Regions from separate parts of the Streptomyces sp. NBC_00239 genome, predicted to be linked through region 1. Evidence: riboswitches for the same ligand, from Rfam matches in the RefSeq annotation. Region 1 holds a riboswitch; each other region holds the start of a gene.
What was found. A riboswitch is a leader RNA that binds a small molecule or an ion and turns the genes downstream of it on or off. The one in region 1 is predicted to bind cobalamin.
Positions count from the first base shown of each region.

Region 2: linked by a shared signal. The riboswitch ahead of OG764_RS26870 (cobalamin biosynthesis protein) and the one ahead of OG764_RS17770 (ABC transporter substrate-binding protein) in region 1 are both predicted to bind cobalamin.
Region 3: linked by a shared signal. The riboswitch ahead of OG764_RS13040 (ribonucleoside-diphosphate reductase subunit alpha) and the one ahead of OG764_RS17770 (ABC transporter substrate-binding protein) in region 1 are both predicted to bind cobalamin.
Region 4: linked by a shared signal. The riboswitch ahead of OG764_RS12075 (energy-coupling factor ABC transporter permease) and the one ahead of OG764_RS17770 (ABC transporter substrate-binding protein) in region 1 are both predicted to bind cobalamin.

Region 1 covers NZ_CP108095.1:4,039,299-4,046,268, forward strand. The annotation lists gene cutA (divalent-cation tolerance protein CutA) at 1-240, opposite strand, end outside; gene OG764_RS17765 (cupin domain-containing protein) at 1,634-2,110, opposite strand; cobalamin riboswitch at 2,312-2,520, shown strand; gene OG764_RS17770 (ABC transporter substrate-binding protein) at 2,751-3,989, shown strand; gene OG764_RS17775 (FecCD family ABC transporter permease) at 3,986-5,098, shown strand; gene OG764_RS17780 (ABC transporter ATP-binding protein) at 5,095-6,165, shown strand; gene OG764_RS17785 ((2Fe-2S)-binding protein) at 6,159-6,881, shown strand; gene OG764_RS17790 (DUF7676 family protein) at 6,878-6,970, shown strand, end outside.
Region 2 covers NZ_CP108095.1:6,117,100-6,124,069, reverse strand. The annotation lists gene OG764_RS26890 (hypothetical protein) at 1-1,395, opposite strand, end outside; gene OG764_RS26885 (alpha/beta hydrolase) at 1,609-2,736, opposite strand; gene OG764_RS26880 (inorganic phosphate transporter) at 3,032-4,291, shown strand; gene OG764_RS26875 (hypothetical protein) at 4,323-4,544, shown strand; cobalamin riboswitch at 4,796-4,920, shown strand; gene OG764_RS26870 (cobalamin biosynthesis protein) at 4,978-5,949, shown strand; gene OG764_RS26865 (cobyric acid synthase) at 5,946-6,970, shown strand, end outside.
Region 3 covers NZ_CP108095.1:3,012,538-3,019,507, reverse strand. The annotation lists gene def (peptide deformylase) at 1-601, shown strand, start outside; gene OG764_RS13055 (helix-turn-helix domain-containing protein) at 621-1,643, opposite strand; gene OG764_RS13050 (hypothetical protein) at 1,725-1,934, shown strand; gene OG764_RS13045 (ribonucleotide-diphosphate reductase subunit beta) at 2,025-3,044, opposite strand; gene OG764_RS13040 (ribonucleoside-diphosphate reductase subunit alpha) at 3,044-5,434, opposite strand; cobalamin riboswitch at 5,602-5,724, opposite strand; partial or broken gene OG764_RS13035 (Uma2 family endonuclease) at 5,965-6,548, shown strand; gene OG764_RS13030 (YbdD/YjiX family protein) at 6,606-6,800, opposite strand; gene OG764_RS13025 (carbon starvation CstA family protein) at 6,797-6,970, opposite strand, start outside.
Region 4 covers NZ_CP108095.1:2,780,240-2,787,209, forward strand. The annotation lists gene glyA (serine hydroxymethyltransferase) at 1-127, shown strand, start outside; gene OG764_RS12065 (L-serine ammonia-lyase) at 420-1,802, shown strand; gene OG764_RS12070 (AMIN-like domain-containing (lipo)protein) at 1,990-2,541, shown strand; cobalamin riboswitch at 2,667-2,889, shown strand; gene OG764_RS12075 (energy-coupling factor ABC transporter permease) at 2,920-3,621, shown strand; gene OG764_RS12080 (energy-coupling factor ABC transporter substrate-binding protein) at 3,618-3,992, shown strand; gene cbiQ (cobalt ECF transporter T component CbiQ) at 3,996-4,745, shown strand; gene OG764_RS12090 (energy-coupling factor ABC transporter ATP-binding protein) at 4,742-5,575, shown strand; gene OG764_RS12095 (PadR family transcriptional regulator) at 5,688-6,287, shown strand; gene OG764_RS12100 (EF-hand domain-containing protein) at 6,329-6,541, opposite strand; gene OG764_RS12105 (tRNA-dependent cyclodipeptide synthase) at 6,799-6,970, shown strand, end outside.

The DNA of each region.
Region 1 (6,970 bases):
GTCGTAGGGGTGGTTGTCCACCAAGTGCTTCTCCAGCGCTTCGCGCCGGTCACCAGCCGTACGGAAGGCCACCTGGAACTCGGCGCCTTCGGAGACCTCGCCAAGATGGCGGTACGTCGTCTCGATGGGCCCCGTCACCTGCCCGGAGGCCGCCAGATTCGCCTCCACCGCCGAGCGCGACAGCTTCCGCGCGGCGTCCTGATTGTCCACGGTCGTGATCACGATCAAGAAGTCAGCCATGGCGGCAACGTACCCGCCCCCGCCGCGCACCTGGGAAGGAACTATGTGGACCGCCGAACTTCATCGTCGCGTCCTCACCTCTGCCTGCCGGTGTGGTGCAGTGCTGCGGCAGCAGCCACTCCCACTCCGGCGATCGTGCAGGTCGTCTTTGCCAGGTCCGAGTCCCCCTGGATGACGGACACGACAGCGACGACGACTCCGAGCACTGCGAGGATCACTGATGTGGCCAACGCGAATAGCCGGACAGTATCGGCCACTCGAGCCCGCCGAAGATTACGGTTCGTGCACTCATCGCATGGTGGTGTGGTGTGGCCAGCGGGGACCGTCATACGCTCCAACGGAGCCTCCTTGCTTGTTATCGGGCACTGAGGCTGCAGAGGGGTTCACCGTGGTCGCCATCTGTCCAGGACATCGGCCGCAGTGATCCCCTCTTGCGCTTCCTGGACCGTAGGGCCTCAGCCGAGTACGCGGCAGGGACAAATCGGCGTATGTGACGGTCTCGTTATGTCAAGCTATGGTGCGGACACGGGGAGTGAAGCCGTGGGCACCGGCGCAAGGCAGTACGTGACGGCCTAGCTATGCCAAGTGATGCCGTAGGCCGTGAAGCAAGTCCTCTCCTGGCGTTTCGTCAGGGCGCCCCGATCGTCCGGCTCCCTCGCTCGCTGCGATACCGCCAATGGGATACGGATCGCCACGGCCCTGGCCGATGCGGCCGCAGTCACTTCCGGCCCCATCCCGTCAACGGTGCGCGCCATCGGAAGAGAAGCGGGGAACCAGTGGCCGCCGCCCTCGCCGGCGGCGGCCACCGCTCCGCTGAGACACCAGGAAGCCAACATTCCGGAACCTCCACCTGGGAACCCCCGGCCGTACTTCTTTCGGAGCACCGGTTGTGGAACGGGTCACGGCCTCACGCGGAAGGACTGTCACAGCCATCCGATGGAGAAACACCAGCGTGGTCGCCCTCCGAGCTAGGCTCAGGAAGAAGCCACTTGCGTGCGCGAAGTCGGCTCTGGGACAGGATGTCGAGACTTGGAGCTCTCCGCGGTTCGAAGGGCCAGAACGCTCCGCTCCACTACACCAACCGAGCCGTGCCCCATCCGTGCCCTTTGGAGCGGTGCACAGCGGTCAATACGAGTATGGGCAGGCCCTCGCGACAGCTGGCTCGGTAGGCCGTTTTCGCAGTTCAGGCGCCTTACCGCTGTCTTGCGCGCCATAGATTCCCAAGCTTATAGCGCGGGTTCGATTCCCGTCATCCGCTCCATGACAAAGCCCCAGGTCAACGACCTGGGGCTTGTTCGTTGTCCAGACCTTTCGGGGCCAGCGTGCCATGCGCGGCTCCGCCGGGCTGCTCGCGTCGGGGCCGGGAAGTAGTGTCGCGAGACGCCCTCGCCGGTCAGGCGTGCTCGTCCGGCGGCTGCTGGGCGCGCTGGACCGACCAGCTTGCCGGCTCGTCGTCCCCGGAGTCCTCATCGCGCTCCGCGTCGGCGGCTGTCCCATGAATCTTGCCCGACGCGTGGTGGACCGGCGCGTACACGGCGTAGAGCTGCAGGGGCTCGTCACCGATGTTGGTGACGTTGTGCCAAGTGCCGGCCGGTACAAAGATGGCCCAGCCGTCCTCGACCTCCCGGTCGAAGTCGAGTCGATCCTCCGTACGGCCCATCTGGACGCGGCCCCGGCCTGCGTCGAGTCGTAGGAATTGGTCGGTCTCCGGGTGCGCCTCCAAGCCGATGTCCTCACCCACCGGGATCGACATGAGGGTCAGCTGAAGGTACTTCCCCGTCCAGGCGACCGCGCGGTAGTGCGTGTTCTCGAGCGTCGCCTTCTCCAGGTCGAAGCTTTGAGGTTCCGGCCCGATGTCCTTGGTGGTCATCCGTCTCTCCCTGTCGACGAAGGCGTTACGCGGTGGCGGTCCTGCGCCGACCCGCGTCAACGTTCCCAGAGCCCCAGGCCTTTCTGACCACAAGCACACGAGCCGCTACCACACACGAGTGACGCCGGGACAGCGGATGGACGCCACATCCCGTTACCGCGGGGCGCCTCAAGGCGTGACCTCCTGTGGCTGGTCGCACAGCTGTGGGTCTGGCGTGGCCGTGGCCGATTCTGCGATGCTTCCGCCTGACAAGCGACGGCGGAACGAGGAAGCCGGTGAGATTCCGGCACGGTACCGCCACTGTGTAGGGGGAGTAACTCCGCCATGGCCACCGCCCCATCCGGGGGTGGGAAGGCCGGAGAAGCGTTGATCCCGAGTCAGGAGACTCACGCCGTCGCACCTCGAAGTACGGGGCGGATTTCCCCAGGAGAGGCGGTGGCACTCGTGTGCCTGCGTACCAATGACGGCGGCTCTGCGCTGCTCGTGGCCCTGTGGGGCCGGGCCTGCCCGGCCTGACGCACGGGCCCGTTCCCTCAGGTTCTGACGACCCCCTTCCTCGGCGGGTCCCTTCCCGTACGCCGCATCACGCGCGCCCCGGAGTGCCGGTGCGCGCTGTCCACGCATGCCACCAGGAGTCACCTTGTCCGTACGATCCGTTACGCCCGGCCGCCGTCAGGCCGCCGCGGCAGCCCTCCTCACGGTCGCCCTCACGCTCACCGCGTGCGGCAGCGACACCGGCCCGCCCGCCGACGCCAAGGCGCAGACCGCCGCCGGCGAGGGCTGCGTCAAGGACTTCGACCCGGCCAAGGACTACTTCCCGGTCAAGTCGACGGTGGAGCACGCCAAGAACTTCACGCTCCGGTACGAGAAGAGCTATCAGGTCCTCACGGTCAACGAGCCCTATCCCAAGGGCAAGCCGGAGTCGTACGTGCTGGTCAAGTGCGGTGCGCCGAAGCCGGAGCTGACGGGTGAGCTGGCGTCCGCGCAGCAGGTCACGGTTCCGGTCAAGAGCCTGTACTCCGCGTCCACCACCCACCTGCCGCTGCTCACCGAGACCGGCACCCTGGACGTCCTGACGGGTGTCGCGAGCGCCGCGAACATCTCCTCCGCCCAGGTGATCGAGCGGGTGAAGGCGGGCAAGGTCACCGAGTACGCCAAGGACCGCACCCTCAACGCCGAGACAGTGATCGGCGCCAAGCCGGACGTGCTGATGACCCAGGGCACCGACGACCCGCAGTACCCGAAGCTGCGTCAGGCCGGCATCGCCGTGGTCGCCAACGCCGAGTGGCTGGAGTCCAGTCCGCTCGGACGCGCCGAGTGGGTCAAGGCGATGGCCGCGCTCACCGGAGCGGAGAAGCGCGCCGGCGAGGTGTTCGACACCATCGAGGGCGACTACCGGAAGGTCGCCGAGAAGGGTGCGCAGGCGGTCGCGGCGGGCAAGCCCGTCGAGGTGCTGCCCGGCACGATGTACCAGGGCACCTGGTACATGCCAGCCGGTGGCAGCTACGCCGCCCAGCTGATCAAGGATGCGGGCGGCACGTACCCCTGGGCCGGTGAGGCGGGAACCGGCAACCTCCAGCTGAACTTCGAGGCCGTGTACGCCAAGGGCGGCGCGTCCCCGGTCTGGATAGCCGACCAGAAGTGGACGTCCACCGCAGACGCGGTCAAGGCCGACAACCGTTACGGGCAGCTGAAGGCCCTTTCCGGCGGTGCGGTCTGGACGAACACGAAGGCGCTGGGCCCCGGCGGCGGCAACGACTACTTCGAGCGCGGCGTGCTGCGCCCCGACCTGGTCCTCGCCGACCTCTTCGCGCTCATCCACCCGGACCAGGCGAAGGACCACGCCTTCACCTTCTACACGCAGGTGCCCAAGGCGTGACGACTCACATGGCAACCGCGCCGACCGCCTCGCCGGACGCCCCGGACACCCCGGTGACGGTACGGCCGGGGCGGCGGCGCCTCGCTGTCGTCCTCGCCCTCGCCGCCGGCACCGCCGCGCTGTTCGTTCTCACCATCGCGACCGGCTCCCACCGGGTGCCGGTCGCGGACGTGGTCCGGGTCCTGTTCGGCGGCACCGCCGAGGACCCGCGATGGACGGTGATCGTCGAGCAGGTCCGACTGCCGCGCGCGCTGACCGCCACCGCCGTCGGCGCCGCCCTCGCGGTGGCCGGCGTACAGATGCAGACCCTGTTCCGCAACGCGCTGGCCGACCCGTTCTCCCTCGGGGTGAGTTCGGGCGCCAGCATGGGCGTCGCCGCAGTGGTCGTCGGCACGGGCGGCGTCGCCGGAAGCTTCACCGGAAACCTGGCCGGCCTGGGGCGCCTGGGTGTCGTACTCGCCGCCTCGCTCGGCGCCGCCGCCGTACTGGCCCTCGTCCTGCTCCTCTCTCGGTGGGTGCAGTCGGCCGTCACCCTGCTCGTCATCGGCGTCATGATCGGCTCGGCGGCCACCGCGGTGGTCGGCGTGATGCTCGTCTACGCCCGGCCCGAGCGCGCTCAGCAGTTCGTCATGTGGGGCCTGGGCAGCTTCAGCGCCACGACCTGGCCCGACCTCCACGTCATGCTGCCCGTCATCGGCGCGGGTCTGCTGACCGCGCTGCTGACCGCCAAGCGTCTCAACGCCTTGCTGCTGGGCGAGGACTACGCCCGCACCATGGGGCTGAACGTCCGCCGCAGCCGCGATCTGGCGCTGCTCGGCACCTCGCTGCTGGCGGGCGCGGCGACCGCGTTCTGCGGACCCGTCGCCTTCCTGGGCCTGGCCGTGCCGCATCTGACCCGGGTGGCGCTGGGGACCTCGGACCACAGGGCGCTCATCCCGGCGTCGATGCTCGCGGGAGCGTTCCTCGCCCTGGCGTGCGCGCTGCTGAGCCAGCCACCCGGCACGGACTCCGTACTGCCGCTCAACGCCATCACCTCACTGTTCGGCGCCCCCGTCGTCATCGCGTTCCTGATCCGCAGCCGCCGCGGCGTACAAGGAGTGGCCTCGTGACCGACACCATGACCGAACCCGTCCAGGACACGGCCGGCGGACCGGACCACCCCGGCGGCCTGGCCACCCAGGGGCTCGCCGTCGGCTACCGCACCCGGTCACCGCGCCGACGGCGAGCCGGACGGGCCGTGCTGTCGGGGCTCGACCTGGAAGCGCGGGCCGGTGAACTGACCGTACTGCTCGGGCCCAACGGCGCGGGCAAGTCCACGCTGCTGCGGACCCTGTGCGGGCTCCTGCCGCCACTCGACGGCCGAATACACATCGGCGGGGCCGACCTGGCGCACCAGCCGCCGGCCGCTCTCGCCCGACGGCTGGCAGTCGTCCTGACCGACCGCGTCGACCCCGGGCTGCTGTCCGTACGCGAACTGGCCGGGCTCGGCCGCCACCCGCACACCGGGTTCACCGGCCGCCTCACGGCCGCGGACCACGCCGCCGTCGACTGGTCGCTGAAGGCGGTGGGCGCGGAACATCTGGCGGACCGGCCGGCCGCCGAACTCTCCGACGGCGAACGCCAGCGCGTCCTGACCGCCCGGGCACTGGCCCAGGAGCCCGAGGTCGTCCTCCTCGACGAGCCGACCGCCTTCCTCGACGTGCCCTCACGCGTGGCCCTCACCGTGCTGCTGCGCGACCTCGCCCGGGACAAGGGCCTCACTGTCGTGGTCAGCACCCACGACCTGGAGCTGGCGCTGCGCGTGGCCGACGCCGTCTGGCTCGTCGACCGCGGCTCCCGCGTCCACGCGGGAGCACCCGAGGACCTGATCCGCAGCGGGGCCGTCGCCGGCGCCTTCGACGCCGACCACCTCGCCTTCGATCCGGTCTCCGGCAGCTTCGGACTGCGCCGCACCGCGCGGGCCGACGTAGCCGTGGACGCGCCACCCGATGTGCTCCCGCTCCTCGAACGGGCCCTGGCCCGGGAAGGACTGGCCGTCGCGGACCCGGGCGACCCGGACGCGCTCACACGGGTGAGCTGCGACGGAGAGGACCGGCTCACCCTCACCGGACCGGACGGGCAGGTCGTCCGCACCCGCAGCTTCCACGAGCTGACACGGACGGTGCGGACATGGTGACCTCCGTCATCACCCCCGCCGTCCTGGCACGGGTCTCCGGCATCGGACCGTACTTCGCCGTGACCACCGGGGCCCGCCCCGTGGGCGGCGGTTTCCGGCCGCTGGCGGAGCTGTACGGCGACTCGGACGTACTGGCGGAGTGCCTACGCGTCGTCTCCGGCCGCTTGGGCACCGACCAGCCCCGGGTGGCCGCGTCCACCCTCCACCTGGGCACCGCCTCCCGGCTCTGGTCGATCGCCCTGGCCTGCGCCGCCCTCACCGGCCGCGTGCCCGACCTGGGCACCGACCGGCTGTGGTGGCGGCTGCCCGCTTCCGGCCCCCTCGACCTGTGGCTGCCCGACCCGCGGGAGGTGGACGAGGAGCCGCTCCCGGCCCTGCACCACACCGTCGCCGTCCAGAACCTGGCCCCGTGGGCCGAGGCCGTACGGCGCGTGTCCGGCGTCTCCCCGCACACCCTTGGCGGCAACGCCGCATCCGCGCTGATCGGAGCCCACCGCGTCCTGCTCGCCAGGGAGCCGCACGCCCCGTACGCCGCAGTACCCCTCGTCCGCGGGCTGCTGGACCGCCCGCCGCTGGCGGGCACCGGCACCTGCCGCACCGCCACCCCCGACGGGCCGCTCGCCTTCCGTCGCCGCAACTGCTGCCTGTACTACCGCGTGCCGGGCGCGGGCACCTGCGGCGACTGCGTCCTCAACCCCAAGGAGAAGACCTCATGACCACCACCGAGCCGACCGTCATCGAGACCCCCGGCGGCGGCACCCAGCACGTCTGGCCCCTCCCGGTCGACGAAGCCACCCTCCTCGAC
Region 2 (6,970 bases), 2.1 Mb from region 1:
GCCGGTGTGGACCTGGAAGGCGGCTCGGCGGAGGGCTTTGGCCAGGGCCGGGTCGGGGTGTGCGGCCGCCAGGGCGATGAGCACCTGGACGGTACGCGGATGCCCGACGGCCCGCACCTCGTCCAGCAGCCGCGGCACCGTCGTCCGCACCGCCGAATCCAGATGCCGCACCAACAGCTCCGCCTCGCCGTGGTCGGCGACGGCCGCAGCCGTGTCCACCCACAACCAGGTGCTCTCCTCCCGGGTCAACGCGTCCTGCGCGTCCTCGGGATCGGCGCCGTCGTGCTCCGCCAGCCACAGCAGCGCGTACGGCCGCAGGGCGGATTCCCCGGCCGCGGCCCGCACCTCGGGCTCGGCGGGGGCGCCGACCACCCGGAGCGCCTCGAAGGCCAGGCCCCGTACGAGCGCGTCCTCGCCGCGCGCGGCCTGGAGGAGTTCGGTGACGGCGCTGCCGACCGGCCGGGCCGCGAGCCAGGCCCGGTACTCGGCGCGCGCCGGACCGGGCGTGAGCCGGGCGCAGCCGCGGAGCATCGCGGCGGCGGACTGTTCGATGTTGCCGGCGGGGCTCTGCGCGGCGACGCAGATCTGCTCCAGCTTGACCCAGACCGCCCAGCTGCCGAGCGGTGTGAGGGTGGCTCGGGCGGGGCCGAGGGTGAGCGCGTCGACGGCGCCGAGGCAGCCGAGGGCCCAGCGCAGCAGCCGGGCGAGGGAGGCGGCGTCCGGGGAGGGCGCCGTCTCGGGGGTGCCGTAGGGGACTTCGCAGCGCTCGTCGCGGAGTTCGGCGACGCGCTGGCCGAGCATGTCGAGCAGGGCGGGCACGGTGACCGGGCCGGCGGAGAGCTGGAGGAGGGAGAGCAGCTGCGGCATCGCCTCGACCACCTCGGCGACGGCGGCGGGTGCGATGCCGTCGGGCGCGGGGTGGATGAGGGACCAGGCGTCGAAGACGGCGACCCAGCCGCGGAGCACGGCGGAGTCGTCGCGGTCCCAGGCGTGCAGCCGCCAGCCGGGGCGGGCGCTGCCGCCGTGCACCTCGACGAGGCCGGAGAGGCGGGCGCGGTCCCAGCCGACGCGGACCTGGCCGGACGTCAGGCCCAGTTCGGCGGCGGCCTGTTCGACGTCGGCGTCGGAGAGCAGCGGTCGCGGCCCGGTGTATCCGGTGCCGGCCGCGTTCGCGGTGCGCCGCTCGGCCCAGCGGGCCAGTCTGGCGGCGTCGGAGAGTGAAGCCCTGACGCGTTGTGCGAGTTCGGCCGGGCCGGGGGTTCCCTCGGGCGGCCGGGGCGCGGGCCGGGTTCGCCGGTTCGTCACCGCCGTACGTGCCGTGGTGATGGAACGCGGCGAGACGAGTCGGAGTCTGGAGTCGCGAGCCAACTGCTCATCAGGCTTTCGGGACGTCACGAGGAGCAGTCTCGCCCGTCCTCGGCCGAAAGCCCAAACGGAACCGGTCGTTACCGCTGGTGGCAGAGGGTACAGATCGGGACAAGACGACCGGCTCCGGCGTGACTCCGCCGGTTCTCCGGCGCTCCGGGGCGCCGTCACCCCCACGGCGGACCCTTCCGTCACATCAGGCACACCACACCCGCCGGTCACGTCAAGAGGATGCGGCCGACGTCACATCAAAGGGGTGAGGAAGCGTCGCAGCGCCTCTTCGTACGCGGCGGGCGAGGCGTTCCACATCGCGCCGTGCGGGGCGTCGGCGACGGGGTGCAGGGAGACGAGTCCGGGGCGGCTCGCGGCCAGCTCCCGGGAGAGCCCCCAGGGGGCGAAGGTGTCGCCGGGCCCGTGGAAGATCAGGACGGGGACCCGCAGCCCGGCCGGGTCGGCGGCCTCGGGCAGCCGGTCGCCGCGCAGCCCGGCCCGGCCCTCGGCGGCCCGGATCGCCAGCGGGAGCAGCGGGCCGGGGGTGCGGCGGGCGGCGGCGAGGGCGCGCAGGGTGAGGTGCCAGTCGAGGACGGGCGAGTCGAGTACGAGTCCCGCGACGCGGTCGCGCAGGGCGGAGCGGGAGGCGGCGTGCAGGGCCATGGCGGCGCCGGTGGACCAGCCGTGCAGGACGACCCGCTCGGCGCCGAACCGCACGGCGTAGCGGATCGCGGCGTCCAGGTCCCGCCATTCCGATTCGCCGAGGTGGCAGAGGCCGTCCGGGGAGGGCGGGGCGCCGAGGTCGTTGCGGTAGGCGAGGTCGAGGACCGGCATCCGCTGCGCGTGCAGGAAGGGCATGAGGTTCATGGCGTGCTCGCGGGTGGCGCCGAGGCCGTGCACGGTGATCACCCAGGTGCGGCGGGCGCCGGGCAGGAACCAGGCGGGCAGCGCGCCGAGCTCGCCGGGCACGTCCACGTCGGCGTGGTCGAGGCCGAGGGCGGTGCGCGGGTTGCCGCGGTACAGCTGAGGGGTGAGGCGGACCCGCAGGCCCGGGGTGAGCTCGCCGTGGGTGATCCGTTCGAGCCGGCGTACGACGGTGTCGGGGGCGTGCGGGGCCTCGCCGAGCACCGGCCCCACCACGGCGTGCACACCGGGCGCGTCGAGTCCGTAGACGCCGGGCAGCAGGGCGGGCAGGGCGCGGGTCAGCTCGACCCGTCCGGCGTCGGCGGAGTGGACGCTGAGCCGGGGGCTGCCGGGCAGGGGCTGTCCGGGGGCGGGCCGCAGGGCCGCGTCGCCGGCGTACCGGCCGGCGGCGACCGCGGCCGCGCCGGCGCCGATGAGGGTGGTGACGGCCGCGGCCGTCACTGTTGCGGTGCGCACCGCTCCAGTGTCGGGCGAGTGCGGCGGACCGGCCAGTTCGCAGGGTGATCTGGATCTCTTCGGGGTCCGGGCGCGGCCCGCCGTAACCGGCGGAAACCCTTCCGGTCTGCTTCCGTTTACGTGGCTCTGACGTGCGTAAATCGCAGCAGGCAGGAAAAATTCGGAGCAAATCGCCACGGTGGGGACCAGTCGGCCGTCGAGCCGGTACACCACTCCGACCGTGTCAGTTCATCTTCCGTTCACCCAGGTTGCCTACGGTCGCCGAGCCACTGACCTCAAACAGAAGCCTGGGTAAATGGAGCACATAACGCTTCTCCTCGGGATCGTGATCGTCACCGCTCTCGTGTTCGACTTCACGAACGGTTTTCACGACACTGCCAACGCGATGGCCACCACCATCTCGACTGGCGCTCTCAAGCCCAAGACGGCGGTGGCCATGTCCGCCGTGCTCAACCTCGTCGGCGCATTCCTGTCCGTGGAGGTCGCCAAGACGATCTCCAAGGGCCTGGTCAACGAAGAGGGCATCCAGCCTGAAGTGATCTTCGCGGCACTGGTCGGCGCGATCCTCTGGAATCTCGTCACCTGGCTGGTCGGCCTGCCGTCCAGCTCGTCGCACGCCCTGATGGGCGGCCTGATCGGTGCCGCGGTCGCTTCCGCCGGCATCGGAGCCGTCAACGGCGACGTCGTCGTCACCAAGGTGCTGATCCCCGCGATCGCCGCGCCGATCGTGGCCGGTGTGGCCGCGATGCTGGCCACCAAGGTCACGTACAAGGTCGGCGGCAAGGTGGGCGACAAGACGTCCGCCAAGGGCTACCGGGCCGGGCAGATCGCCTCGGCCGGTCTCGTCTCCCTCGCGCACGGCACCAACGACGCGCAGAAGACGATGGGCATCATCACCCTGGCACTCGTCGCCGGCGGCGCCATCGCGCCCGACGCGAACCCGCCGGTCTGGGTCATCGTCTCCGCCGGCATGGCGATCGCGCTCGGCACCTACCTCGGCGGCTGGCGCATCATCCGCACCATGGGCAAGGGCCTGACCGACCTGCAGCCGCAGCAGGGCTTCGCCGCCCAGACCTCGGCCGCGAGCGTCATCCTGGCCTCCTCGCACCTGGGCTTCTCGCTCTCCACCACCCACTCGTGCTCCGGCGCGGTGATGGGTGCCGGCCTCGGCCGCAAGGGCGGCGTGGTCCGCTGGTCCACCGCCACCCGCATGTTCGTCGCGTGGGGCCTGACCCTGCCGGCCGCCGCGCTGGTCTCCGCCGGCGCCGAGCTGGTCATGCGCACGGGCGACATCGGCATCGCCGCCGTCACCGCCTTCCTCGTGGCCTCCTGCTTCGCCATCTGGCGGATCTCGCGCCGCCAGGTCGTCGACCACCACAACGTGAACGAGGTCGACGAGGCCGCGGAGCAGCCCGGCGTCGTGACCACCGCCATCGCGGCCGTCACCCCGCCCCCGGCCGGCACCACCGCCGCCGTCACCGACGAGGACCTGAAGGCCACCATCCCGGCCCCGGCCCACGGCGAGACCCCGGCCGCTCCGGCCGCCGCGGTCTGACGCGGCCGGACCAGAACAGAGGATCAGCAGTATGAAGATCGACTGGGCAGCTCTCGGCTCCGTCTTCGGGGTCAGCCTCACCGCCACCGTGGTGCTCGTCACCCTCTTCACCCTCGGTCTCGTCGGCCTCTCCAAGCACGAGGCCGCCACCGAGCAGGGCGGCACCGCCGCCCTGGCCCGTACCGGCGCCTACGCCGCCTTCGCGCTGTGCGCGGCGGCCGTCGCCTACGGGATCTACCTGATCGTCATCTGACGACCGTCGCGAAGCTCCCCCGGAGGACGCCTCAGGGGGAGCTTTCGCGTACCCGCGCGGGCCCGTCGGCGCTCGGCCCGGGGCCGTCCGGCGCTCGCCCGAGGGTCCGCTGCGGGCCCGCTGCGGGCCTGCTGTGGGCCTGCTGTGGGCCTGCTGTGGGCCTGCGCACACTGTCCCGCCGCAGGTCAACGGCGAGTTGACGGGCCATCTCGCAGCGTGGTGGACTGCCCGAGCCAATACGGCGGCAGGAGAGGAAGTCCGGTGTGAATCCGGCGCGGTCCCGCCACTGTCACCGGGGAGCGCTCCCCCACCGTGCGTCACGGCCCCCCGCGGGCTGGAAGGCCGGGGGAAGCGTCGATCCGGGAGCCAGGAGACTCTCACCGCCGGTCACGTCGAACCAGGGCGCGGACCCTGAGTGAGGACATACCTGCCCATGCGTGCCGATCGCGTTTTCGCGTACGGCGCGGCGGCCGGGCTGATCGGCGACCGGATCCTGGGCGATCCGCGCCGTGGGCACCCCGTCGCCGCCTTCGGCCGTGCCGCCGCCGCCGTGGAACACGTCCTGTGGAAGGACGACCCCCGCCGGCAGCGCGGCCGCGGAGCCCTGCACACCCTGCTCTGCGCCGGGGGCGCGGCCGCCCTGGGCGCGCTCGGCTCCCGGGCCGTGCGGACCGCCCCCGCCCCCCTACGGATCGCCCTGACCGCCGCCGCCACCTGGACCGTCGTCGGCGGCACCTCGCTGGGCCGGGAGGCCCGTGCCATCGGCGGGGCGCTCGCCGCCGGCGACGCCGACGTGGCCCGGGAGCGGCTCCCCCACCTGTGCGGGCGCGACCCGCACTCCCTCGACGAGCAGCAGATCGCCCGGGCCGTGGTGGAGTCCGTCGCCGAGAACACCTCGGACGCCGTGGTCGGCGCGCTCGTGTGGGGCGCCGTCGCGGGCGTCCCCGGGCTGCTCGCCTTCCGCGCCGTGAACACGCTGGACGCGATGGTCGGGCACAAGTCCCCCCGTTACCTGCGCTACGGCTGGGCCTCGGCGCGCCTGGACGACGTGGCCGGCTGGCCGGGCGCCCGGCTCACCGCGGCCGCGGCCGTCCTCGCGGGTCCGGACCGTCGGGGGGCGGTCCGGGCCTGGCGTGCCGATGCCGCCAAACACCCCAGCCCCAACGCCGGCCCGGTGGAGTCGTCGTTCGCCGGCGCGCTGGGCGTGCGGATGGGCGGCACCCTCGCGTACGCGGGCCGCGTCGAGCACCGCCCGGTCCTGAACGGGGCGGCGGGGCGGCCGGTCCGGGCCGCCGACATCGAACGGGCGGTACGGCTCTCCCGCCGGGTGACCTGGCTGGCGCTGGGCGCCTGCGTGGCGGGCCGCTCGCTCGTCTCCTCGTACGTACGGAAGGGACGCCGATGAGCGGGGCACTGGGGGGCGGACTGCTGGTGGCCGGCACCACCTCGGACGCGGGCAAGAGCGTGGTCACCGCGGGCATCTGCCGCTGGCTGGCCCGCCAGGGGGTGAAGGTGGCCCCGTTCAAGGCGCAGAACATGTCCCTGAACTCCTTCGTGACGCGCGAGGGCGCCGAGATCGGCCGGGCCCAGGCCATGCAGGCCCAGGCGGCCCGGGTGGAGCCGACCGCGCTGATGAACCCGGTGCTGCTCAAGCCCGGCAGCGACCGCAGCAGCCAGGTGGTGCTGCTGGGCAAGCCGGTGGGCGAGATGAGCGCGCGGGGGTTCTTCGGCGGTCCCGCGGGGACGGCCGGACCGGCCACGCCCGGCGGCCGGGAGCAGCTGCTGGGCGTGGTCACGGACTGCCTGGCGCAGTTGCGGGGCACGTATGACGCCGTGATCTGCGAAGGCGCCGGCAGTCCGGCCGAGATCAACCTGCGGCGCACCGACATCGTCAACATGGGGATCGCGCGGGCCGCCCGCTTCCCCGTCGTCGTGGTCGGCGACATCGACCGCGGCGGGGTCTTCGCCTCCTTCTTCGGAACCACCGCGCTGCTGGGCGCCGCCGACCAGGAACTGGTCGCGGGCTACCTCGTCAACAAGTTCCGCGGCGACGTCTCGCTGCTGGAGCCGGGCCTGGAGATGCTGCGCGGCCTCACCGGCCGCGCCACCTTCGGGGTGCTGCCGTTCCAGCACGGGCTGGGCATCGACGAGGAGGACGGGCTGCGGGTCTCGCTGCGCGGCGCCGTCCGCGAGTCGGTGGTGGCGCCGCCGGTCGGCGAGGACGTCCTGCGGATCGCGGTCTGCGCCGTCCCGCTGATGTCGAACTTCACGGACGTGGACGCGCTGGCCGCGGAACCCGGCGTGGTGGTGCGGTTCGTGGACCGGGCCGAGGAACTGGCCGACGCCGACCTGGTGGTCGTGCCCGGCACCCGCGGCACGGTGAAGGCCCTGGAGTGGCTGCGCGAGCGCGGTCTCGCCGCGGCGCT
Region 3 (6,970 bases), 1.0 Mb from region 1:
GAACGACGGCTACGTCGTGGACACCGAGGACTGCGAGGCACGTGAGCTCGCCCACCGGGAGCGCGGCACCGCCCGCCCGATCACGGTCGTCGGCAATCCGGTGCTGCACCGCGAGTGCAAGGACGTCACCGAGTTCGGCGACGAGCTCGCCGCGCTGATCGACGACATGTTCGCGAGCCAGAAGGCCGCCGAGGGCGTGGGCCTGGCCGCCAACCAGATCGGTGTGGACCTGAAGGTCTTCGTCTACGACTGCCCCGACGACGACGGCGTCCGGCACACCGGTGTCGTCGTCAACCCGGTCCTCCAGGAGCTGCCCGCCGACCGCCGGGTCCTCGACGACTCGAACGAGGGCTGCCTCTCGGTGCCCACCGCGTACGCGGCGCTGGCCCGCCCCGACTACGCCGTGGTGCACGGGCAGGACGCCCAGGGCAACCCGATCAAGGTCCGCGGCACCGGCTACTTCGCCCGCTGCCTCCAGCACGAGACCGACCACCTGTACGGCTACCTGTACATCGACCGGCTCTCCAAGCGCGAGCGCAAGGACGCCCTGGCCCAGATGGCCGAGGGCACCCCGCGCTACGAGACCGTCCCCAACGCGTAGTCCCCGCCCGTCCGGGGGTTCAGGCGGCCGCCGGCCCCCGGAAGGTCCTGCGGAAGGCGTTCGGCGTGGTGCCGAGCGTCCGCAGGAAGTGGTGGCGCAGCGCCGCCGCGTTGCCGAAGCCGCTGCGCCCGGCGATCGTGTCGACGGTCGCGTCCGTCGACTCCAGCAACTCCTGCGCCAGCAGCACCCGGTGGCGCAGCAGCCAGCGGTACGGCGTCGTGCCGGTCTCCTGGAGGAAGCGGCGGGCGAAGGTGCGCGGTGACATGTGCGCCCGGTCCGCCAGCTGCTCCACGGTGATCTCCTCCGCCAGGTGCCGGGCCATCCAGCCGAGCACCTCGCCCACCGTGTCGCAGGCGGCGGCCGGGAGCGGCCGCTGGATGAACTGGGCCTGGCCGCCGTCCCGGTGCGGCGGGACGACCATCCGGCGCGCGATGGCGTTGGCCACCGCGGCCCCGTGCGCCTGACGGACCACGTGGAGGCAGGCGTCGATCCCGGACGCGGTGCCCGCCGCCGTGATCACCGGGCCGTCGTCCACGTACAGCACGTCCGGGTCCACGTCGGCCCGCGGGTAGCGGCGGGACAGCTCCGGGGCGTGCATCCAGTGGGTCGTGCAGCGGCGCCCGTCGAGGAGCCCGGCAGCGCCCAGCACGTAGGCCCCGGAGCACACGCTCAGCACGATCGCCCCCCGGTCCACCGCCCGGCGCAGGGCCGCGAGGAAGGGCTCGGGGTACTCCCGGACGGCCGCCCGCCGGTCCGCCGGCACGCAGATCAGGTCGGCGCCCTCCAGCCGTTCCAGCCCGTGCCGCGTGACGATGTCGAACGCCCCGTCGCCGGTCGGTACCGGCCCGGGCCCCTCTTCCACCGCGCACACCGCGAAGTCGTACGACGGCAGTCCCACATCGCTGCGGTCCAGGCCGAAGACCTCGCAGAACACCCCGAGCTCGAAGGGCGCCACGCCGCGCGTGACGGCCACCGCCACGTTCGTCAGCGTGGGCGCGGCCTTCAGCGGGGGCGCGGTCTTCGGATCAGGCTGGGTCGTCATGCCCCCAGTGTGGCAGTAATTCGATGCCGGATGACAGTCCTGCCACTGTTTGATCTTTCCGGGGAGAGCGACAGTGGAGTCATGAACACGTTCCTGAGCTTCCTCGCCGTCTTCCTCGTCGCCGCGCTGCTGCTCGCCCCGTCCCTCTGGGGCGCCCTCCGCGACCACCGCATCGACCGGCAGCTGCGCGCGGCCCGGCAGCGCGAGCAGCTCGTCCGGGACGGGCGCCCGCGGACTCCGGCCCGCGGCCGTGCGCCCCGGGCCGGCGTACGGCACGCGGCCGGGCACTGAACCGGCCCCGGACACGACGAAGCGCCCCCGCGCGGGTGCGGGGGCGCTCCGTCGTGCTTCCGGGACCGGGTCGGTCGTGCCGGACCGTTCCTAGAAGTCCTCGTCCAGGTCCACGGTGCCCTCCACGGCGACCTGGTACGCCGACGGGCGGCGCTCGAAGAAGTTCGTCAGCTCCTGGACGCCCTGGAGCTCCATGAAGGAGAACGGGTTCTGCGAGCCGTAGACCGCCGGGAAGCCGAGGCGGACCAGGCGCTGGTCCGCGACGCACTCCAGGTACTCGCGCATCGACTCGGTGTTCATGCCGGGCAGGCCGTCACCGCACAGGTCGCGGCCGAACTGGAGCTCCGCCTCGACGGCCTCCTTCAGCATGTCCGTGACCTGCTGCTGGAGCGCGTCGTCGAAGAGCTCCGGCTCCTCCTTGCGGACCGTGTCCACGACCTCGAACGCGAAGTTCATGTGCATGGTCTCGTCGCGGAACACCCAGTTGGTGCCGGTGGCCAGACCGTGCAGCAGGCCGCGGCTGCGGAACCAGTACACGTACGCGAAGGCGCCGTAGAAGAACAGGCCCTCGATGCACGCCGCGAAGCAGATCAGGTTCAGCAGGAAGCGACGGCGGTCGGCCTGCGTCTCCAGCCGGTCGATCTTCTCGACCGAGTCCATCCACTTGAAGCAGAACTGCGCCTTCTCGCGGATCGAGGGGATCTCCTCGACGGCGTCGAAGGCGGCCGCGCGGTCGTCCGGGTCGGGCAGGTAGGTGTCGAGCAGCGTCAGGTAGAACTGGACGTGCACGGCCTCCTCGAAGAGCTGGCGGCTCAGGTACAGCCGCGCCTCCGGGGAGTTGATGTGCTTGTAGAGCGTCAGCACCAGGTTGTTCGAGACGATCGAGTCGCCCGTCGCGAAGAACGCGACCAGGCGGCCGATCATGTGCTGCTCGGCCGGCGTGAGCTTGGCGAGGTCGGCGACGTCGGAGTGGAGGTCGACCTCCTCCACCGTCCACGTGTTCTTGATCGCGTCCCGGTAGCGCTCGTAGAAGTCCGGGTAGCGCATCGGGCGGAGGGTGAGCTCGAAGCCCGGGTCCAGGAGGTTCTTGTCGGACTGGGTGGTGCTCATTACTGGCAGGCCTCGCAGGACTCGGGGTTCTCAAGGGAGCAGGCCAGCGCATCGGCGTCGACGGCCTGCGGGAGTTCGGTCACGGCCGCCGGGACGGCGGACCCGGACGCGGCGCGGGCGATCTTCGTCGCCGGACGCGAGCGCAGGTAGTAGGTGGTCTTCAGACCCTGCTTCCAGGCGTACGCGTACATCGAGCTGAGCTTGCCGATGGTGGGCGTCTCCAGGAACAGGTTCAGCGACTGGCTCTGGTCGAGGAACGGCGTACGGGCCGCCGCCATGTCGATCAGGCCGCGCTGCGGGATCTCCCACGCGGTGCGGTACAGCTCGCGGACCTCCGCGGGGATCCAGCCGAAGCCCTGCACCGAGCCGCTGGACTCGCGCAGCGCCTCGCGGGTCTGCGCGTCCCACACGCCGAGCGCCTTGAGCTCCTCGACCAGGTAGCCGTTGACCTGGAGGAACTCGCCGCTGAGCGTCTCGCGCTTGAAGAGGTTGGAGACCTGCGGCTCGATGCACTCGTACACGCCCGCGATCGAGGCGATCGTGGCGGTCGGCGCGATGGCCAGCAGCAGCGAGTTGCGCAGGCCGGTCGTCGCCATCCGGGCGCGCAGTGCGTCCCAGCGCTCCGGCCAGTGGCGCTCGACCTCGTAGTGGTCCGGGTGCAGCACGCCCTGCGCGGTACGGGTCTCGGCCCACGCCGGGAGCGGTCCATTGCGCTCGGCGAGGTCGGTGGACGCCTCGTACGCGGCCAGCATGATCCGCTCGGAGATCTTCGTCGACAGGGCCTTGGCCTCGGCCGAGTCGAAGGGCAGGCGCAGCTTGAAGAAGACGTCCTGGAGTCCCATCGCGCCCAGGCCCACCGGACGCCAGCGGGCGTTCGAGCGGCCGGCCTGCTCGGTCGGGTAGAAGTTGATGTCCACGACCCGGTCGAGGAAGGTCACGGCGGTGCGGACGGTCTCGTCCAGCCGCTCCCAGTCCATCTCGCCGGTCTCGGCGAGCACGAACGCGCCCAGGTTGACCGAGCCCAGGTTGCAGACCGCGGTCTCGCCGTCGTTGGTCACCTCGATGATCTCGGTGCAGAGGTTCGAGGAGTGGACCACGCTGCCGGGCAGGGCGGTCTGGTTCGCGGTCCGGTTGGAGGCGTCCTTGAACGTCATCCAGCCCTGGCCGGTCTGCGCGAGGGTGCGCATCATGCGGCCGTACAGGTCGCGCGCCGGCATGCTCTTCTTCGCCAGGCCCGAGGCCTCGGCCTTGCGGTAGGCCTCGTCGAACTCGTCGCCGTACAGGTCGACCAGCTCCGGCACGTCGGCCGGGGAGAACAGCGACCACTGGCCGTCGGAGTTCACGCGGCGCATGAACTCGTCCGGGATCCAGTGCGCGAGGTTCAGGTTGTGCGTGCGCCGGGCGTCCTCACCGGTGTTGTCGCGCAGCTCCAGGAACTCCTCGATGTCCGCGTGCCAGGTCTCCAGGTAGACCGCGGCCGCGCCCTTGCGCCGGCCGCCCTGGTTGACCGCCGCGACGGAGGCGTCGAGGGTCTTCAGGAACGGGACGATGCCGTTGGAGTGACCGTTGGTGCCGCGGATCAGCGAGCCGCGGGCGCGGATGCGGGAGTACGACAGGCCGATGCCGCCGGCGTGCTTCGACAGGCGCGCGACCTGGTGGTAGCGGTCGTAGATCGAGTCGAGCTCGTCGAGCGGGGAGTCCAGCAGGTAGCAGGAGGACATCTGCGGGTGCCGGGTGCCCGAGTTGAACAGGGTGGGGGAGGACGGCAGGTAGTCCAGGCGGCTCATCAGCCGGTACAGCGAGGCCACTTCCTCCACCGCGCGCAGGCTGTCGTCCTCCGCGAGGCCGCACGCCACGCGGAGCATGAAGTGCTGCGGGGTCTCGACGACCTGGCGGGTGATCGGGTGGCGCAGCAGGTAGCGGCTGTGCAGGGTGCGCAGGCCGAAGAAGCCGAAGCGGTCGTCGGCGCCGTCGGAGAGGGAGAGTTCGACCAGCGCGTCCAGCCGGGTGGCGTGGGTGCGGACGAACTCCGCGGTGCGGTCCGCGATGAGGCCCTCGCGGTGGCCCACCTCGACGGAGGCCGAGAAGGAGGTCGCGCCCTGGCCGGCGGCCTCGTCCGCGATGGCGAGGGTGAGCAGACGGGCGGCGAGCCGGGAGTACGCCGGGTCCTCGGAGATGAGCCCCGCCGCCGCCTCGGTCGCCAGGCCGCGCAGCTCGGCCTCGTCCGCGGCGGCGCTGCGGCCGCGCAGGGCGGCGGCGGCGACCCGGCCGGGGTCGGTGTCCGGGAGGTCGGCGGTGAGGTCGGTGAGGGTGCGCAGCAGCGCGGCGCCGGGGCCTTCGGCCTCGGGCTGGTCGGACTCGGCGCGCGGTGCGGCGGGCGCGATGGTCACGGTGGGGGCTCTCCCTCGCTCGGCCCGTGTCGCTGCGGAAGCGGGGCGCGAGCGCGCATGCGGAGATGACGAGAGCAACCGCCCGTGGCAGGGCGGGCAGTGCGTCCCCGCATGGCGTCCGCCGGCCCAACCCGCGAGACCCGGACGTGTCTGGACCCGGTTCGGTCGACCCGGGTGCGCTGTCGGCAGGTCTTCGGACTCGCATTGCACAGATCAGTGCATCTCATACCGTTGCGGGACAGTTCCGGATTCGCACCGGATTCCCCTACGACGACAGCGAGGATGAGCATACATGTGGGGGCAGCCTCGCGTGCGACCCCCTAGATGTTGTGTCGGCCGTGTATCCGCGCGGCTACGGATCGAGACGGCGGGTGGGTGTCCGGGGCCTTTGGCGGGCCTCAGTTCACCCTTCCGGGCGCGCGCGAAGGCCGGTCCGCCGCAGGTCGGGCGTGCGCACCCGCGCGCGGGGGACGGGTGTCGGCGGGCGGCGCTATCGTCGAAGCAGCACCGTCGCGGAAGGCGAGCGAGGCATGACCGTCATGGTTGAACGTCCCCAGATCCTGACTGAAGAGTTCGAGATTCTCGCCCGTATAGCCGCTCGAGAGATCGAGGGGCTGAGACTGGAGTTGATCGGCGGGAAGCTGGGGGTCAAGGCAATGCAGGACGGGATCACGACCGAATCGTTCTGTGGCTCGCCCGTATCTGTATGCAGCACCGGCCCGAGCTGTGGCTCCACGCCGAACGGGGACTGGCGGTCGGCGATTACCGGTCGGGTCGTGCGCGACCGGGCGGGTGCCTCGCGCCGGATGACTCCTTCGTCGGTCAGGGGGAATGGGCCGACCCTGCTCCGGTCCTGATGGTGGTCGAGGTCACGTCGTACGACTCCGACACTGACGGGCGTGATCGGAGGGAGAAGCCCCTCGCCTATGCGCGGGCCGGAATCCCTGTCTATCTGCTTGTCGACCGGGAGGTCCGCGAGGTGACCGTCTTCAGTGAGCCGGACGGGGGGCGCTACGAGGACGTCCACATTGTCCCCTTCGGGAAGGACGTCGAGCTGCCAGACCCGGTCGGCATCACCCTCCACACCGAGCCTCTCAAGGACTGGGTGCGCTGAGCACGCAAGAGGGCCCCACCGGACCAGGTCCGGCGGGGCCCTGCGTACGTACGTACCTCAGCAGCAGCGGAAGCCCTCCCGCGGGTCCGCCTCGCGGGCGTCCGTGCGGGCCCGCTCGAAGGCGCGGCGGGTCATGACCTCGGCGTCCGGGTCGTGGCCGCGGGCGTGGGCGACGTACCGGTCGTACGCCGCCTCGCCGGTGAACTCGCGGACGTGGAAGCGGATCCGGGCGAGCACCTCGCGGGCGGTCATGACGAGACGGATTCCCGGGACCGGCCGCCGTCGCCCCTGCCGTCGCCGTCCGGCACGCCGCCGACCAGGGCGGCCTGGGCCAGTTCGGCCTTCTCCTCCTTGGTGGGGAAGAGCCCGGCCGGGGCGACGATCGCGGAGCGCACGTACGGCGTCTCGTGGAGGGTGACCGT
Region 4 (6,970 bases), 1.3 Mb from region 1:
CGCCGAGGACTTCACCGAGGTCGCCGACATCATCGCCGAGGCGCTCAAGCCGTCGTACGACGGTGAGTCGCTGAAGGCGCGCGTCACCGCGCTCGCCGACAAGCACCCGCTGTACCCGTCGCTGTAACAGGCGGCCCGAAGGGGGTCCGGCCGTGTTCTCCACAGGGCCGGACCCTTTTCCGTGCCCGTAAGCGGGCCCGGACCGGCCGAGGTGGCGCCACCCCGGCCCCGCCGGCTTGGCAGGCGCCGAATCCCAGCCTCGCCAGGGGTCGCGCCGGCCGCGGCCGCCTCCGTCAGCGCACCAGGCGGACGAGACCGGATGTTCACCTGAGCAGGTTAGGCTCGTCTGTCGGACAAAATCCGTACACATCCGCATCTCCCGCCCCTCCCCACCCCACGAGCAGACAAGGAAGTCCGACGTGGCCATCTCCGTCTTCGACCTCTTCTCCATCGGCATCGGCCCGTCCTCCTCCCACACGGTGGGCCCGATGCGCGCGGCCCGGATGTTCGTGAACCGCCTGAAGAAGGACGGCGTCCTCGCCCAGACCGCCTCCGTGCGGGCCGAGCTCTTCGGCTCGCTCGGCGCGACCGGCCACGGCCACGGCACCCCCAAGGCCGTCCTGCTCGGACTGGAGGGGCACTCCCCCCGCACCGTCGACGTCGAGGGCGCCGACGACGAGGTCGAGCGCATCCGGCAGACCGGCCGGCTGCGGCTGCTGGGCGCGGAGATAGGGGACGTCCACGAGATCGCCTTCGACGAGCCCAGCCAGCTGATCCTGCACCGCCGCCGGTCGCTGCCGTACCACGCGAACGGCATGACCCTCTTCGCGTACGACGAGTCCGGCGCCCCGCTGCTGGAGAAGACGTACTACTCGGTCGGCGGCGGCTTCGTCGTCGACGAGGACGCGGTCGGCGAGGACCGGATCAAGCTCGACGACACCGTGCTGAAGTACCCCTTCCGCTCCGGTGACGAGATGCTCCGCCTGGCGAAGGAGACCGGCCTGTCGATCTCCTCGCTGATGCTGGAGAACGAGAAGGCCTGGCGCACCGAGGAGGAGATCCGCGAGGGCCTCCTGGAGATCTGGCGCGTCATGCAGGCGTGCGTGCAGCGCGGCATGTCCCGCGAGGGCATCCTGCCGGGCGGCCTGCGCGTCAAGCGCCGCGCCGCGTCCACCGCGCGCCAGCTGCGCACCGAGGGCGACCCGATGATGCACCGCAGCGAGTGGACGACCATCTACGCGATGGCCGTGAACGAGGAGAACGCGGCGGGCGGCCGGGTCGTGACGGCCCCGACCAACGGCGCGGCGGGCGTCCTGCCGGCCGTCCTGCACTACTACATGAACTTCGTGCCGGGCGCCGACGAGGACGGCGTGGTCCGCTTCCTCCTCGCCGCGGGCGCGATCGGCATGCTCTTCAAGGAGAACGCCTCGATCTCCGGCGCCGAGGTCGGCTGCCAGGGCGAGGTCGGCTCGGCCTGCTCGATGGCGGCGGGCGCGCTCGCCGAGGTGCTGGGCGGCACCCCCGAGCAGGTGGAGAACGCGGCCGAGATCGGCATGGAGCACAACCTGGGACTGACCTGCGACCCGGTCGGCGGCCTGGTCCAGATCCCGTGCATCGAGCGCAACGGCATGGCGGCGGTCAAGGCCGTCACCGCGGCCCGGATGGCGATGCGCGGCGACGGCAGCCACAAGGTCTCCCTCGACAAGGTCATCAAGACCATGAAGGAGACCGGCGCCGATATGAAGGTCAAGTACAAGGAGACCGCCCGCGGCGGCCTCGCGGTCAACGTCATCGAGTGCTGACCGCCTGACCCCGCGGAACGCGGGTTTCCGCGGGCCTTCCGCGCGAACGTGCCGGTGAGCGGCCCGGTCCCCCTCAGGGGGCCGGGCCGCTCCCGGTTTCCCCCGAATGGTGCAACCGAACCGGTCCGTGGGAATGTCTTCCTGGGTGACAGCATTGTCCCCGCCTCAGGAGAATTCGGGGGTCGTCATGACTCACCGTTCCATCCGCCGTCAGCGTCTCGTGGCCGTGGCCACGGGAGTGCTGCTCACCGCCGGCGCCGCGCTCGCCGCACCGGCCGCCGCCTCCGCCGCGCCCGCGGCGGCGCCGGCCACCACCGCGCCCCAGGCCACCGCGCGGACCCAGACCCCGCTCGTGGTGAACGCCCGCTTCGGCGGGCACTGCACCTACGACCGGCTCGTGATCGACGTGAAGGGCTACATACCCACCACCACGGTCACCCGGGTCAGCGAGCTGCGCTACGACGGCTCCGGCAACAAGGTGCCGCTGGCCGGCCGGTACTTCCTGGAGATCAGGATGAACCCGGCGCAGGCGCACAACGACGCCGGCCAGTCCGTCTACAAGGGCCCCAAGCTGATCAAGATCTACCTGCCCAAGCTCAAGGGGCTCGCCATGACCGGCGACTTCGAGGGGTACGTGACCTTCGGGACCGCCTTCAACACCCGTCCCGAGTACAAGACGTTCAAGCTGCACAACCCGGAGCGCTGGGTCATGGACGTCAAGCACGCCAACGTCTGCTGAGTGGTCCGGCCCGTCGGGGCGGGAGGGGGCGGGGCCGTACGCGGCGCCCGCCCCCTCCCGCGTTCCGGCAGGTCACGGCGGGAGCGCGGCCCCGGGGGCGAGTTGTACGGCGCGTACGGGGACGACTAGGGTCATCGGGCCTTGGTGTTCGGGAAACCGGTGGGAAACCGGTGCGGCCCTCGCCACTGTGAACGGGAAGTCCGGCTCCACTCTCCCCCAGACTCTGTCCGGGAGGTGCCCCGCACGGGAAGCCACTGGGCTGCGACGGGCGACCGCGCGGCCCGGGAAGGCGGAGTCAGGACATCAGTACCCGTGAGCCAGGAGACCGGCCGGGGCGCGTTGTCCATCCACGAGGTGCTGGAGAGGTCTCCCCCACTCATGCATATAGCCGAGGGGTTTCTGCCCCCGCTGCACGCGGCCGCCTGGGGCGTCGCGTCCGCTCCCTTTGTCGTCCACGGCGCCCGCGCCCTGACCCGCGAGGTCAGGGCGAACCCGGAGAGCACGCTGTTGCTCGGCGCCGCCGGGGCGTTCACGTTCGTCCTGTCCGCTCTGAAGATCCCGTCGGTGACGGGCAGTTGCTCCCACCCGACCGGCACCGGCCTGGGCGCCGTGCTGTTCCGGCCGCCCATCATGGCGGTGCTGGGCACGATCACCCTGCTCTTCCAGGCCCTGCTCCTCGCGCACGGCGGGCTGACCACCCTCGGCGCGAACGTCTTCTCGATGGCCGTCGCGGGCCCGTGGGCGGGGTACGCGGTGTACCGGCTGCTGCGCCGGTCCGGCGCCCCGCTGATGGTGTCCGTGTTCTTCGGCGCCTTCTTCGCCGACCTGGTCACCTACTGCGTCACCAGCGTGCAGCTGGCGCTGGCGTTCCCGGACCCGGGCACCGGATTCGCGGGCGCGCTCGCGAAGTTCGGCGGCATCTTCGCCGTGACGCAGATCCCGCTCGCGGTCAGCGAGGGCCTGCTGACGGTGCTGGTGATGCGGCTCCTGACGCAGTCCAGCAAGGGCGACCTGATCCGGCTCGGCGTGCTCGCCAAGCCGGCCGCCGCCGCGAACGAGCAGGAGGTGGCGGCCCGATGAGCCGTAACGCGAAGATCAACGCACTGCTGCTGCTCCTGGTCGCCGCGCTGGCGGTGCTGCCGCTGGCGCTCGGCCTCGGCGACGGCAAGGAGGAGCCGTTCACGGGCGCCGACGCGCAGGCCGAGGCGGCCATCACGGAGCTGAGCCCGGACTACGAGCCGTGGTTCGCGCCGCTGTACGAACCGCCGTCCGGCGAGATCGAGTCCGCGCTGTTCGCCCTGCAGGCCGCGCTCGGCGCGGGCGTGCTCGCGTACTACTTCGGGCTGCGGCGCGGCCGCCGGCAGGGCGAGGCGGCCCGGACGGCCGCCGAGGCGCAGGCCGCGACCGCCCCGGCCGCCGAGGCGGGCGCTCCCGCGGCCGCGGAGTCGTAGCCGGTGCTGCCCATCGACGCGGCGGCCCACGGCAGTCGATGGCGGGGCCGGCACCCGCTGGAGAAGGCCGTGCTGGGGCTGGGCCTGACCACGGCCGCGCTGTGCCTGCCGCCGTGGCCGGGCGGCCCGCTCGTCGCCGCCGCGACCCTGGCGGTCCTCCTGGGCCCGGCCGGGGTCGCGCCGCGCCAGCTGTGGCGGGCCTTCCGGATCCCGCTCGGCTTCTGCTTCACCGGCGCGTTGCCGCTGCTGGTGCAGGTGGGCGGCCCGGCCGGGCTGGTCTCGGCGGCGCCCGGCGGACCCCAGCACGCCGCCGAGCTGCTGCTGCGGACCTCGGCGGGATCGCTGGGCGTGCTGCTGTTCGCCTTCACCACCCCGGTCTCCGACGTGCTGCCGCGCCTGGTGCGGGCCGGGGTGCCCGCGCCGGTGGTGGACGTGGCGCTGGTGATGTACCGGATCGGCTTCCTGCTGCTGGACTCGCTGGCGCAGGTCCGCCGGGCGCAGGCGGCCCGGCTCGGGCACACCGGCCGGGCGGCGGTCTGGCGTTCGCTCGCCGGGCAGGGCGCGACCGTGTTCGTACGGGCCTTCGACCGCGCGGGCCGGCTCCAGTCGGGGCTGGCCGGGCGCGGCTACGACGGCACGCTGCGGGTGCTGGTGCCGCCGGCCGCGCTGTCCGCGCGGTTCCTGGCCGCGACGGGCGTCCTGCTCGGCTCGGTCGTCACGCTGACTCTCGTACTGAAAGGGCTCTGGCTGTGAAGCCGTTGGTGGAACTGGCCGACGCGGGATTCGCCTACGAGGACGGCCCGGCGGTGCTGTCCGCGGTGTCCTTCGGGATCCCGGCGGGCCGGGCGCTGGCCCTGCTCGGCCGCAACGGCAGCGGCAAGACCACGCTGCTGCGGATGCTCAGCGGCGGGCTGCGCCCCGGTTCGGGCCGGCTGCTGCTGGACGGCGAGCCGGTGACGTACGGCCGCAAGGGGCTGACCCGGCTGCGCACGGCCGTCCAACTGGTGGTGCAGGACCCGGACGACCAGCTGTTCGCCGCCTCGGTCGAGCAGGACGTGTCCTTCGGCCCGCTGAACCTAGGGCTGCCGGACGAGCAGGTGCGGGCCCGGGTGGACGAGGCGCTGGAGGCCCTGGACATCGCGGCCCTGCGGGACCGCCCCACGCACCTGCTCTCGTACGGGCAGCGCAAGCGGGCGGCCATCGCGGGCGCGGTGGCGATGCAGCCGCGGGTGCTGATCCTCGACGAGCCGACGGCCGGCCTGGACCCCGACGGGCAGGAGCGGCTGCTGGCCACCCTGGAGCGGCTGCGGGGCCTGGGCACGACGGTGGTGATGTCCACGCACGACGTGGAGCTGGCGGTGCGGTGGGCCGACGACGCGGCCGTGCTGGGCCCGGACGGGCTGCGGGTGGGGCCGGCGGCGGAGCTGCTGGCGGACGCGGAGCTGCTGGCGGCGGCCCGGCTGCGGCCGGCCTGGGCGCCGGCGGTCGCGGCCTTCCTGCGCGACCGGGGCCTGCTGGCCGCGGACGCCGCGGGTCCGCGCACCCCGGAGGCGCTGGCCGCCTGGCACACCGCCTCGGCGTAGGCGGGGGCGGCCCGGCCGCCGGGCGGGCGCTGCCGCCGCAGGGTGGGCCCGGCCGCCGGGCGGGGGCTCCCGCCGGCCGGGGCGGCCTGCGGGGCCGACCTACGATGGCGGCATGTCGCTGCCGCACGCCATCCTCACCGCCCTGCTGGAGAAGCCCTCGTCCGGGCTGGAGCTGACCCGGCGGTTCGACAAGTCGATCGGGTACTTCTGGTCGGCCACCCACCAGCAGATCTACCGCGAGCTGGGGAAGCTGGAGGAGGCCGGGCTGATCCGGGCGCTGCCGAGCGCGCAGCCCAGCCGGGGGCAGAAGAAGGAGTTCGAGGTGCTGCCCGCGGGGCGGGCGGAGCTGGGCCGCTGGGTGGGCGAGAGCCAGGACCCCAAGCAGATCCGGGACCCGCTGCTGCTGCGGCTGCGGGCGGCCGGCGTGGTGGGCCCGCACGGGCTCACGGCCGAGCTGCGGCGCCACCTGGAGCTGCACCGGCGGCAGCTGGCGATGTACGAGGCGATCGAGGAGCGGGACTTCCCGCCGGAGCGCAACGCCGACCACGACCGGCTGCGCCGGCTCGTACTGCACGGCGGGACGGGTCTGGAGACGTTCTGGCTGCGCTGGCTGGAGGAGGCGCTCGCCGAGGTGTCCGCGATGGAGGACGCCGTGCGGGACGCCGTGGAGGACGCCTCGGAGCACGGCGGCCCGGCCACGGGCACACCGTGACCCCCGGCGGCCTCAAGCCGCCGGGGCCGGGGCCGGGCTGGTCACTTGTTCAGCGCGGCCCAGAACTCGTCGAAGCTCAGCAGGCCGTCGTGGTTCGCGTCCTTGGAGGCGATGACCGCGTCGGCGACCGCGGCGGTGACGAACGGGTCGCCCATCTCGGCCATGGCCTGCTTGAACTCCTCGGCCGTCACGAAGCCGTCGCCGTTCACGTCGAACCGGCCGAAGGTCTCGCGCGCGCTCTCGATGTCCGCCACTGGGATCCACCCCTTCTTAGTGCTTGTTGACCGGCTCAGGGTAGCGGCGTCCGCGGCCCGCGCGGTCCCTGGGGTCGCGCCCGAGCGCCCGACAGATATCCAATTACCCTTCCGTAATGTGGAAGCGATGATTCCAGCCAAGAAATGGACACTGCACTTGTCACCCTCCGGCACCACGGGATAACTTACCGGCATTGCCGCCACACCAGGAGCGCAGGGCTCCCAGGGACAAGCGTGCAACTAGGGCGATCACACAAGTGACGATCAGTACTGACTCATCATTTGACGCATTCGAGGTCCTGCCCTTCACCCGCACCTGCCGTCACATTTGGGAAGACGGCGACCATGTGCTCATCGGGGTGAGTCCGGGCAACAGCTACTTCAGCGCAGACCGGATAGCAGGGCTCACCCAGTGGGCCACCGAACGCT